DNA from 3 places in the Flavobacterium sp. YJ01 genome. Region 2 is predicted to be linked to each of the others. Evidence: riboswitches for the same ligand, from Rfam matches in the RefSeq annotation. Region 2 holds a riboswitch; each other region holds the start of a gene.

Evidence for each region. Region 2 has a riboswitch for S-adenosylmethionine ahead of P0R33_RS18475 (TlpA disulfide reductase family protein). Riboswitches for the same ligand answer to the same signal wherever they lie in the genome.
Region 1: another riboswitch for S-adenosylmethionine. It lies ahead of P0R33_RS10250 (homocysteine S-methyltransferase family protein); the one in region 2 lies ahead of P0R33_RS18475 (TlpA disulfide reductase family protein).
Region 3: another riboswitch for S-adenosylmethionine. It lies ahead of P0R33_RS10335 (alpha/beta fold hydrolase); the one in region 2 lies ahead of P0R33_RS18475 (TlpA disulfide reductase family protein).

The regions. Positions count from the first base shown of each region.
Region 1 covers NZ_CP119757.1:2,346,345-2,349,974, reverse strand. The annotation lists gene P0R33_RS10270 (NAD(P)/FAD-dependent oxidoreductase) at 1-3, shown strand, start outside; gene P0R33_RS10265 (hypothetical protein) at 231-962, shown strand; gene P0R33_RS10260 (hypothetical protein) at 970-1,128, shown strand; gene P0R33_RS10255 (TfoX/Sxy family protein) at 1,154-1,513, shown strand; SAM riboswitch class I at 1,676-1,792, shown strand; gene P0R33_RS10250 (homocysteine S-methyltransferase family protein) at 2,129-3,133, shown strand; gene P0R33_RS10245 (hypothetical protein) at 3,166-3,468, shown strand.
Region 2 covers NZ_CP119757.1:4,190,100-4,193,729, reverse strand. The annotation lists gene P0R33_RS18480 (aminotransferase class V-fold PLP-dependent enzyme) at 1-1,252, opposite strand, end outside; gene P0R33_RS18475 (TlpA disulfide reductase family protein) at 1,430-2,419, opposite strand; SAM riboswitch class I at 2,658-2,758, opposite strand; gene P0R33_RS18470 (hypothetical protein) at 2,957-3,630, opposite strand, start outside.
Region 3 covers NZ_CP119757.1:2,364,308-2,367,937, forward strand. The annotation lists gene thrA (bifunctional aspartate kinase/homoserine dehydrogenase I) at 1-901, opposite strand, end outside; gene P0R33_RS10335 (alpha/beta fold hydrolase) at 903-1,886, opposite strand; SAM riboswitch class I at 1,968-2,075, opposite strand; gene P0R33_RS10340 (hypothetical protein) at 2,265-2,468, opposite strand; gene P0R33_RS10345 (aspartate kinase) at 3,103-3,630, opposite strand, start outside.

The sequences.
Region 1 (3,630 bases), 1.8 Mb from region 2:
TAATCTGAGGTGCTGAGGTTCTAAGGGACTAAGACGCTAAGGTTTTTTTATATAGAAAGCTCAAACTTTTAGTTTGAGCTTTTTCTTTTTAAAATGTAATGACTTAATCTATATCTTTAATCAAAAATTTATTTAAGGAGTAAATGAGAAACATAATAATTCTGATCTTGGTTTTTTTGAGTTTTGTAATGGGATGCCAAAAAACAAAAAAAGAACCAGTAAAAGCTAAAGTGAAAATATCTGAAAAAAAGGATACAACATGTCTGCCACATTTGTACGACGATTTAAAGCTTGAAAAAGAAAAGGTTCTTATTTATGTTGAAGAAGGTACTGATTCAGTATTAATTTCCAGAAATAAATTGAACAAAATAGAAAAACTTTTCCCTGTTTTTAAGACAGATTTCCCTTCAAATCCAGAAGAATCTTATGCAGGAACTTCATGGCAATATTATATCAATGAAAAAGGAGAAAAAGAAGATATAACATTTGGCAGTGAAGCAGGTGAAGACTCATTTTGTTTAATATATACTTATTATCTTAAACAAAAAAATGGAGAAAAAGAGTTCAAAACAGAAAGAGAAACATTAATTAAATTATATAGAGCAATAAACGGACTTTATGGGGAATTAAATTACGGTGGAACTTATTTTGGCCATCAACATAAAAGATTAAATGCCTCTGTGGAATATTCAATTTACCAATTAAAATTGAGAAAAGAATATTACGAAAAGAAATACAATTTTAAAAAACAAAAAGATTTGTATATCAAAGCGTTGATTCAATATGTTGCAGACGAAGAAAGTCAGGATCCATATAATCAAGATGATGCTAGAGATGGAAAGGGGGAAGGAAGCAAAAGAGGAAAACGACTTCAAGAGAAAATCGATATTTTAGAAAAATTGATTACAAATTATTTTTATCTAAATCAGGTACAAAATTTTGAAATAACATATTATAGATAATGTACTTATGGAAGATTGGTTTGAAAATCTATCGAAAGAAGAAATTGAAGAAAGAGAAGAAATTGAAATTGGACTTGTTCAGGCAGAAAATAATGAATTCATAGAACATGAAGAAGTGATGAAAGTGTTCTTAAAATATAAGCCTCGAAAAGAGAATAAACTGTAAATTCAGAACCTTAGAAACTAAAAGTATGGCTTTCGACGAAGATAATGTAAAGAGAATTAGAACGTTTCTCCAGCATAAAGAAGCAGATTTTTTTGAAAAGAAAATGTTTGGTGGTATTGTTTTCATGGTAGATGACAAATTATGCTGTGGAACTCGCTTAGACAAAAAAGTCGGAGAAAACCTTTTGCTATGCAGAATAGATGATGCAGATTATTTTAAAGCGATAGAAAGAGACGATGTATTACCAATGCCAAATGCCGAAAAGCCAATGAAAAATTATGTTTTTATTACCGAAATTGGCTGGACAAGAAATCAGGATATGGAATATTGGCTTCAACTTTGTTTAGATTTTAATCCTATTGCAAGAGCAAGTAAAAAAAAATAATGACAGTTTCGAGAATTTAGGAATAAATTCTTAAACCAAATAAAACATAACTAGATTTCTAACCTTAGAACCTTAGCATCTTAGTCCCTCAGTACCTTAGAAAAAAACATTTGCAAATCGAATTGCCATTTCATACCTTTGCACTGTTCTTAAAATTATTGTTCGTTATCACGAAAGGCGGAGGGATAGACCCGATGAAACCTTAGCAACCCTTTACCATAAAGAAGGTGCTAAATTCTACTTTTATACTGCATTTTTAGTATTCAAGATAGATAACACAAATACACACAAGTATTTCTCAAAACTTTTCCAGACAACATACAATATTTACTGAAACAGATTCTGTATCAGGAGCGAATCATTGGCGCATTTTTGCAGTCAATAGTTCCCGCTTTTCGTTGCAATCATTTTGTCCGCCGCGGCAGACAAAATAATTTCCACTTCAATCGGGGCTAATGAGCCAGCAATAGTGTGTTTTTGGAATTAATGTGAAAAAAATATCCGAAGCAAACCTAACAGGTTTTTAAAACCTGTTAGGTTTAAACTTCACAATCATAATAAAAAAAACTTAGCATCTTAGAACCTTAGTATCTTAGAAGTTAAAGAAAAAAAGACATGGCAATAACAATTCAAGAAGCAATAAAAAAAAATATCCTAATCCTAGATGGAGCAATGGGAACAATGTTGCAACGCTATAATTTCTCAGAAGAAGATTTCAGAGGAGAGCGTTTCAAAGATTTTCCACATCCGTTAAAAGGAAATAACGATTTACTATCCTTAACACAACCGCAAGCGATCCGCGATGTACATGCCGCTTATTATGAAGCTGGTGCTGACATTGTAGAAACCAATACCTTCTCAGGAACGACAATCGGTATGGCCGATTATCACATGGAAGATTTGGTTTACGAGTTAAACTACGAATCGGCTAAAATCGCAAGACAAGTAGCCGATGAGTTTACTGCTAAAAATCCAGAAAAACCGCGTTTCGTAGCGGGCTCAATCGGACCAACAAACCGTACAGCAAGTATGTCACCAGACGTAAACGATCCAGGTTACAGAGCCGTAACGTTTGACGATTTACGAATTGCGTACAAACAACAAGCAGAAGCTTTAATGGACGGTGGCTGTGATTTGCTTTTAGTAGAAACGATTTTCGATACATTAAATGCAAAAGCTGCGCTTTTTGCCATTGAAGAAGTAAAAGAAGAACGTAATCTTGATATTCCAATTATGGTTTCAGGAACAATTACCGATGCTTCGGGAAGAACACTTTCTGGACAAACAGTTGAAGCGTTTTTGATTTCAGTTTCACATATTCCGTTATTAAGCGTAGGATTCAATTGCGCACTTGGAGCCGATTTGCTGAAACCATATTTAAAAACATTGGCACATAATACAAGTTTTAATGTTTCGGCGCATCCAAATGCAGGATTGCCAAACGCTTTCGGACAATACGATGAAACGCCAGAACAGACTCAGGTATTCATTAAAGAATATTTAGAAGATAATTTAATCAATATTATTGGAGGTTGTTGCGGAACAACTCCAGATCATATTCGATTAATGGCTGAGGTTGCGAAGGATTATAAGCCAAGAGTTGCGCCGGTTTTTGAGTAGAATTGTTGTTTAATTAATTTAAGAATGTTGAAATGGAAGAGGAGCATTTTGATTTATTGGATGAGTTAATGATAAAATATTCATTTAAGAAATATGGGAAATATAAAGATTGGAGTTCTTACGGGAATTTATTTTATTATAGTTTTAAAAAAGGTCTCTTGTCAATAATATTACATCCAGAAGGTAAGCCGACTGATCACATTGAATTAATACAATCAATTGTTAAAGATCTAATTGAAATTCTTCCAAAAGATTATAAATACAAATTATCTATTGATGGTTGGTATAGTGATATACAAAATGGAGATTTAAATATTGATTTTAAAAAATCATAAAGTATAATTATGATTCCGACGAAGGAGGAATCTACATAATGTAAATAACTAACGAAGATTCCTCCTTCGTCGGAATGACAAAAATGAGGATTCAGAAAAAAGGTTGAATTTGTTTCGTTACTCATAATGACAATTGAAACCGAATCTGCGTGAGGGATAGAA
Region 2 (3,630 bases):
ATAATTCTGTCGTAATCGCTCTAGAACGTTTTTCATCAATATTGAACAAATAATGCGCATAGGTACTCGCACACGACCAACCGCCGCGAGTCTGGATTCCGAAACGGTCATTTAATAATCTTACGATTAAATTGTAGTGAATATCTTCAATTACAAATGAAACACAGCCAATTCGTTTGCTTTTTAAATCTCCCAAAATAGAAAGACCTTGTATTTTTTGAAGTTTAGAAAAACACAGATCTAAAAGTTCTTTTTCTCTTTTTGCAATCTGCTCTACTCCCATTTTTTCTTTTAATTCTAAAGCCAAAGCTGCTCTAATTACTTGCAAAAATCCTGGAGTTCCGCCATCTTCTCTCACTTCTATCACATCGCTGTAACAATAATTTCCTAACGGATTGGTCCATTTTACATTTCCGCCGCCGGGATTATCTGGAAAATCAGATTGGTATAATTTTTCGTTGAAAACCAAAATACCGCAAGTTCCAGGTCCACCCAAAAATTTATGAGGCGAAAAGAAAATCGCATCCAATTGCTGTTCTGGATCCTTTGGATGCATATCGATTTTGACATACGGAGCTGAAGCCGCAAAATCTACAAAACACAATCCTCCATTCTGATGCATGATTTTGGCTAATTCGTGATAAGGTGTTATAATTCCTGTAACATTAGAACAAGCTGTAAACGAACCGATTTTCAAACTTCTATCGGCATATTTTTTTATTTCTGTCGAAAGAATTTTAGGATCTACCAAATTATTTTCATCAGCAGGCAAAATCACAACATCGGCATTGGTTTCGTACCATGGAACTTGGTTGGAATGATGTTCCATATGTGTAATGAAAACTACTGGTTTTTCGTTTTCATTTTCATACGTTTTTCTCAAACCAATAATACGCTGAAGTTTAGATAATGCAGCAGTCATTCCAGTTCCCGTTGTAACCAAAACATCATATTGATTTGCATTAACCGATTTTTTAATAATATCTCTGGCGTAATTGTATGCGTAAGTAGAAGTTTTTCCTGTCTGACTAGAAAGTGAATGCGTATTGGCAATCATCGGACCTATTTTATGGCGCATAATATCTTCAATTGGCGTGTATAATCTTCCGCTGGCAACCCAATCTGCGTAAATCAAATTTTGTTCTCCGTAAACCGATTCGAAAGTATGATCTATTCCTACGGTGTTTTCTCTAAATTTAGAAAAGTAACACTCAGATTCTGTTGTTTTTGTAGTTGGCTCAATAGCATTCATTTCCCTAGCATTTTTTTAATTAACAAATTGTATTATTGGTTGAATTTCCGCAATCTTGTCATTCTGAGGAACGAGGAATCTTTGTTGCAAAATCAACAAAGATTGGTGATTTTCTGTGTGGAGTTTCTTGTGAAGATCCTTCCTTCGTCAGGATGACAAAATTGTGTATTTTCTTTCTTAAATTTTATTTTCTAAAAGCGATTTAAGTGTAGCTTGCAATTCTTCTCCGTGAAGATTTTTTGCAACAATAATTCCTTTAGAATCTACCAGATAATTGGCGGGAATAGCTCTCACACCATATAATTTTGCAACGGCACTATTCCAGAAAAGTAAATCTGAAACGTGAGTCCAAGTTAAATTGTCATCTTGAATTCCTTTAATCCAATTTTCTTTCTTTTTGTCTAAAGAAATAGCGATTATATTAAATCCTTTATCGTGAAATTCTTTGTAAGCTGCCACGATATTTGGATTTTCTCTTCGGCATGGACCGCACCAAGAAGCCCAGAAATCTACTAAAGTGTATCCATTTAAGTTTTCAGAAAAACGAATCGCTTTTCCATCAGGATTATTTGCCGTAAAATCAGGAGCTTTTTTTCCAACTGCTAAACCGTCAAGTACAATAGCCAGTTCTTTTAGTTCTTTCACGTAAGTGATATTTTGAAGGCTTTTATCCAGTAAAGCAATATTTTGTGTAATCTGTTCAGGCGTTAAGCGGTACGACCAATTTCTGTATAAAACATAAGCCGAAACAATCGATTTTGGATGTTCTGTAATGAATTTACTGATTTCTACTTCTTTTGTTTTTTTGTATGTTTCAAATAAATTTTGTGTTTCAGAACCCTCAACAACAGAATTTGTATAATATTTTCTTGGACTTAGTTTAACTGTAATTGGTCCTTCTTCAAGAAAAATATACAACGGAGAATCTGCTGTATTTACACTTAAACCGTATAATTCTGGTGTTTTAACTTTAGTTTTAAAAACAAAATTTCCGTCTTTTACTTTTACAGAATCAATTGTGGTAAACATTTTATTATGAAACTTTTGCAAATAAACATATTGTGCAACGGTATCTACAACTGTTCCTTTTAATTGCAAGTTACTTTCTTGCGCCTGAGTTTGAAAAGCTGCAAGAAATAAGGCAAAACCTAGTATTATTTTTTTCATTTTATTTTTAGTTTTAGAATTAGACAAAAGAATTTGTGGCCAATGTGCAAGCCATTAGCATTTTATTAAAAGAAAATTTATGTGATTTGTTAATGCTTTCGCATTCGAAAAACAGCAAGACTATTTTCTTCAAACATCGAATTCAAAAGTTCATAACCGGCATAAATAGTATCTGTTTTCATTTTAAAAAAATAAAGTTTTCTAATATTGACCTTATTCAGATTTTGAGCAAATCTTTTTCTTATCTGTCCCGCAAAGCGGGAAGGATTTAGCACCTTATTTGGCAACAGGTTGCTAAGACTTCATCGGGCCTATTCCCTCAGTCTTTCTGGATAAGTATCATTTTATAATTTTTCTGCGATACAAATATATACTAATTCTACCGAATTAGTCAAGTTTTGTTTGTGTTTTTTTAGTTTTTATTTTAAAAAGAACTAATTAAAACCAAATAAAATACTGAATATCAATATTTTGAAATAAAAAAAAGCCTGTAAATAATTTATTTACAGGCTTTAAAACTTTAAAACAAAAAATCAATTAATTATTTTGTTCTGCAATTGTAGACTTATTTAGTTTTATAACTCTGATTTTTTTATTGGTATTATCAGACAGGAAAATACGATCGTTAAGCTGTGCCGTTCCTACGATAGTCCCAAATGGATTTTTTCCTAAAATATCAGACACATTTACAACTGCTTTGTAATTCTTTTTATTAAATTCTTCTTTTGGATACAATCTCAAATAAGAGGCACTTCCGACAATTTCTGAAGTGACCGCCCAATCTTTACTAAAAGAAACCGCAATTGGCTTTATATCTACAAATTGAACTTTTTCAGGCTCAATTGGCGTTGTTAATGAAGCTGTTGCATTAGCTTTAATATTAGCAATATTGTAATACAAATAACTTCTGGCATCTCTTCCTGCAACTACTAGATTTCCTCCATAAACATCTAAAGAATAGACTTCTGTGTAACCATTTAAAGTACTTAATTTGGCAATAGGCTTTAAATTCCAGTCACTGGTTTCTGTGATCTGAGAAGTTTCAAATACTTTTATCGATTTTTCTTTTTCTTTTACGAATACCAATCCGTCTTTTACAACAACACCAAAAACGTGCACAAAAGTCTGCCACCATTGACCATTTCCAACCGTACTTATTCCAGCATTTGTAGTTTCATCAAAAACAAATAATCTAGATTCTGTGCTTCCAA
Region 3 (3,630 bases), 1.8 Mb from region 2:
TTTCTAAAACAGAAAGCGTTTTAATTCCTTCTTTTGAAGAATCTGAAGTGATTAAAGTTCCGCGATTTTCGTGGTTGAAAGTATTTAAAATACGAAGCGGAATATTCTTTTCCAACAAAGGAATGATCGTTTTAGCATGCAAAATTGTCGCTCCAAAATTTGCCAGCTCATTTGCTTCATTGAATGACAAATATTCAATTTTCTTAGCATCAGCAACTAAATCTGGATTTGCCGTGTAAATTCCGTCTACGTGCGTGAAGTTTTGTAATTCTTCAGCATTCAAATAATTAGCGATTAACGAAGCGGTATAGTTACTGCCATTTCTACCTAAAGTAGTTGTGTCGTTGTTGTTGTTGGAACCAATGAAGCCTGTAACTATATTAACCGTTTCGCCGTTATGTGTTTTGAAATAATTAACTACATTTTTCTTAGAAAGCTGCTCTAAAGGCTGCGCATCACCAAATTTAGAATCGGTTTTCAACAATTCTCTTGTATCAACAAAGTTTGCTGGAATTCCTTTTTCTAACAAAATCGCTGTCAATAATTTAGCCGAAAGCAATTCTCCTTTTGACAAAATCTGATCTTTGATTTTTTTGCTGTAATCCCCAATTAAGCTTACTCCTTCAAAAAGTTTATCTAAGACATTAAATTCTTCAGACAAATCAACTTGTGGATAATCTGATATTTGATATTTTTTGAAATTTTCTAATAATTCTTTGTAACTGCCGTTTTTAGCAGCAATGCTTAAGATAAATTCTAATTCGTCAGTAGCATTTCCGCGTGCAGAAACTACAACGGCAATTTTTTCACCTTGACTTACTTTATCAGAAATGATAGAAACAACTTTGTTAAGTCCTTCTCCGTTTGCTAACGATTTACCTCCAAATTTTAATACTTTCATTTTATTTCTTTATTGTTTCTGCCTTAAAAATGTCGGCAAGTAAATGATCTAATTGTTTGTACTCGATTAAAAAAGCGTCATGTCCGTGAACCGAAACAATTTCGCTGTAGAAAACATTGTCTTTAAATTTCTTTAATTCTTCGTAGGTTTCGACATTTTCTTTGGCCGTAAAAAATAAGTCAGAATTGATTCCTACAATATGAATTGAAGCTTTTGTTTTGGACAATAAGTTTTCAAAACTTTCACTATTTCTAGTAATATCAATTGTTTTAAGCAACTGATTCATTAATTTATAAGAAGACAATTGAAATCTTTGCTGTAGTTTTTTCCCGTGATGTGCGAGCCAGCTTTCGATATTAAAAATCAAAAGATCTTGGTTAACGGTACGCTGAAATTTCTCTTTGAATGATTCTGGCGAACGGTAACAAAGCATCGCATGAATTCTGGCATCTTCAATTGGTTTTGAAGAATTATTCAAGATTTGTTCTTGCAGAAAACAGTTTGCAATAAGCCAGTCTGTAGATTTCCAGTCGCTCGCAATCGGAATAAGATTTTCTGTGATGTTTGGTTCTAAAGCTAAAATTTCCCATGCAATTCCGCCGCCAACAGAACCTCCGATAATGGCAAAAAGTTTTTCAATTTGTAAAGCTTTAATTCCTTCAACAAAAATTCTAGCTACATCTCTAGCTGTAAAATCAAGATAATTTTCGATTAAAAAAGAATTTGTTCCGTTTCCTGGAACATCAAAAGCTAAAATGGTATAAACAGAAGTATCTATCGTTTTACCTTCGCCAATTAAATTATTCCACCAACCATTCTCACCAGTAACTTCAGCGTTTCCCGTTAGGGCATGATTAACCAAAACAATAGGCGCGCTGTGCAAAGATTGCCCTGCCAGCGTAAAATGTAAAGGTATAGAATGATAAGTTGCACCACTTTCTGTGATGAAATCTTGAATTATAATAGGGTTTGGTATATTTTCCAATTTCAAATCTGTTGTATTATCTGATTTGTATTATGGAAATATTAGAAAGAAAAAACTAGAGTAAACTAGAAAAAATTCTTGTTGTTATCTTTCCACGTTGGGCGTGGTAGAATGTAGCACCTTCTTCGTTTTACCGAAGGGTTGCTAAGGATTCATCGGGTCTAATCCCTCGTCCTTTCTTTATAACATTTCAATACGTTTTTGAACTTAATGGTGCAAATTAACTACTATTTTCTTAAACAAACAAATTTTATCTAAAAGTGTTTGTTAAATTTCTGAGTCTTACTTTAGCAAAAACTATTATACGCAAAAATTTACCGAACATAAATGCCCAGTAAAATTAAGCAGGTTTTAACCTAGTTTATGTCGCTTTTCTGTTTAGATAAAAAGCGTTTCATTCTCTTTTGAATACATTAAAAACAATAAAGAATTTGGTACTTTTTTCGTTGTACTTTTTCCTTCTTCCGTAATTCCGAATCTTGGGTGAGCCAATTCGTTTGTTGGCAGCGGCGGATTATTTTTTCTTGTCCTTCTGTTTTTCAAATTTGAAATTTTTTCTGCTAAGTAGTTCAATGTGCTCATGATATTAAGTTTTAGTTCAGTTTGCGTTTTATAATCTTTATTTCTCGTTTATGTTTGTGTTAAATCGTTTAAAAGAATAAAAAAACCCTTTTGGATTCTTAGATACCAAAAGGGTTTAAGTTTTTAAACTCATTTATACTTTTTAGTATCAACAGACCAGCACGCAAATAAGCGCGACAGTAAACATCTTATTGTTCACCTGTAAGGATTTATTCATCTGTGATTTATATTTTATTTTTAAATTCTGCATTTGTGTAAAATTAAAAAGCCTCCCAAAATTTTTCGGGAGGCTTTTACTATATATTGTGTTTTCTTACAATTTTTAAGCAATAGACAACCCAGCCTCGGTAATAACCGAAATGGCACAAAACATTTTGTTGACTTTTAAGTTCATTTGATTTCTAGTAGTTTTTGGGTATAACAAATATGCAACTATTTTTTTTATTACACAAATGAAAATCAAGAATTTAATTACAAAATTCGTTAAAATTGTGTTTTTTTACGACAAATACCGTCTTACAAAAACAAACAGAGTAAAAAACCTACAAAAATATTGACTTTTCTCACTAATTTCGCTTGACAAATCAGCTTATCAAAGAACTTTAAACTTTTTCTTTCCTACTTTTAAAAAAAATTACAGCCAGACCGCTTCTTTATTTCTAATTTTTTCGGCAATTTTCAAAATATCACTTATAATTCCCCTCGAAATAGCTTGTTTACACGGCGGTGCGCTTTGAATTACAATCGGAACATTAGCGTACGATTTTGTATAAATTTCAAAAATAGTATCCGAACCTTTCAATTGTCCGATAGCAGAATCTATGGGCTCAGAAATCAATTTGACTTCTAAATTGCCGCTTTCGACATCAAATTCGCCAACATATCTTAAAACATGATTTTCTGCCTGAGTAATTTTGGCAATTTTGAATGCTTTATCGACCGCATCTTTATTTAGTACGCCATTCTTTTCGAGATGCTGTTCTGTAATAAAAGGTCTAATTTTAATATCTGAAAACTCAAAATCTTTTCCAATTTCTCGGGCAAGAATCAAGAGTTTCCTAGCGGTATCATTTCCAGACAAATCTTCTTTAAAAGTAGATTTCATTAAACCTAAAAGACTCGCATCTTTTAAGACAGAAGAGAATGTCACATCTTCTGATGA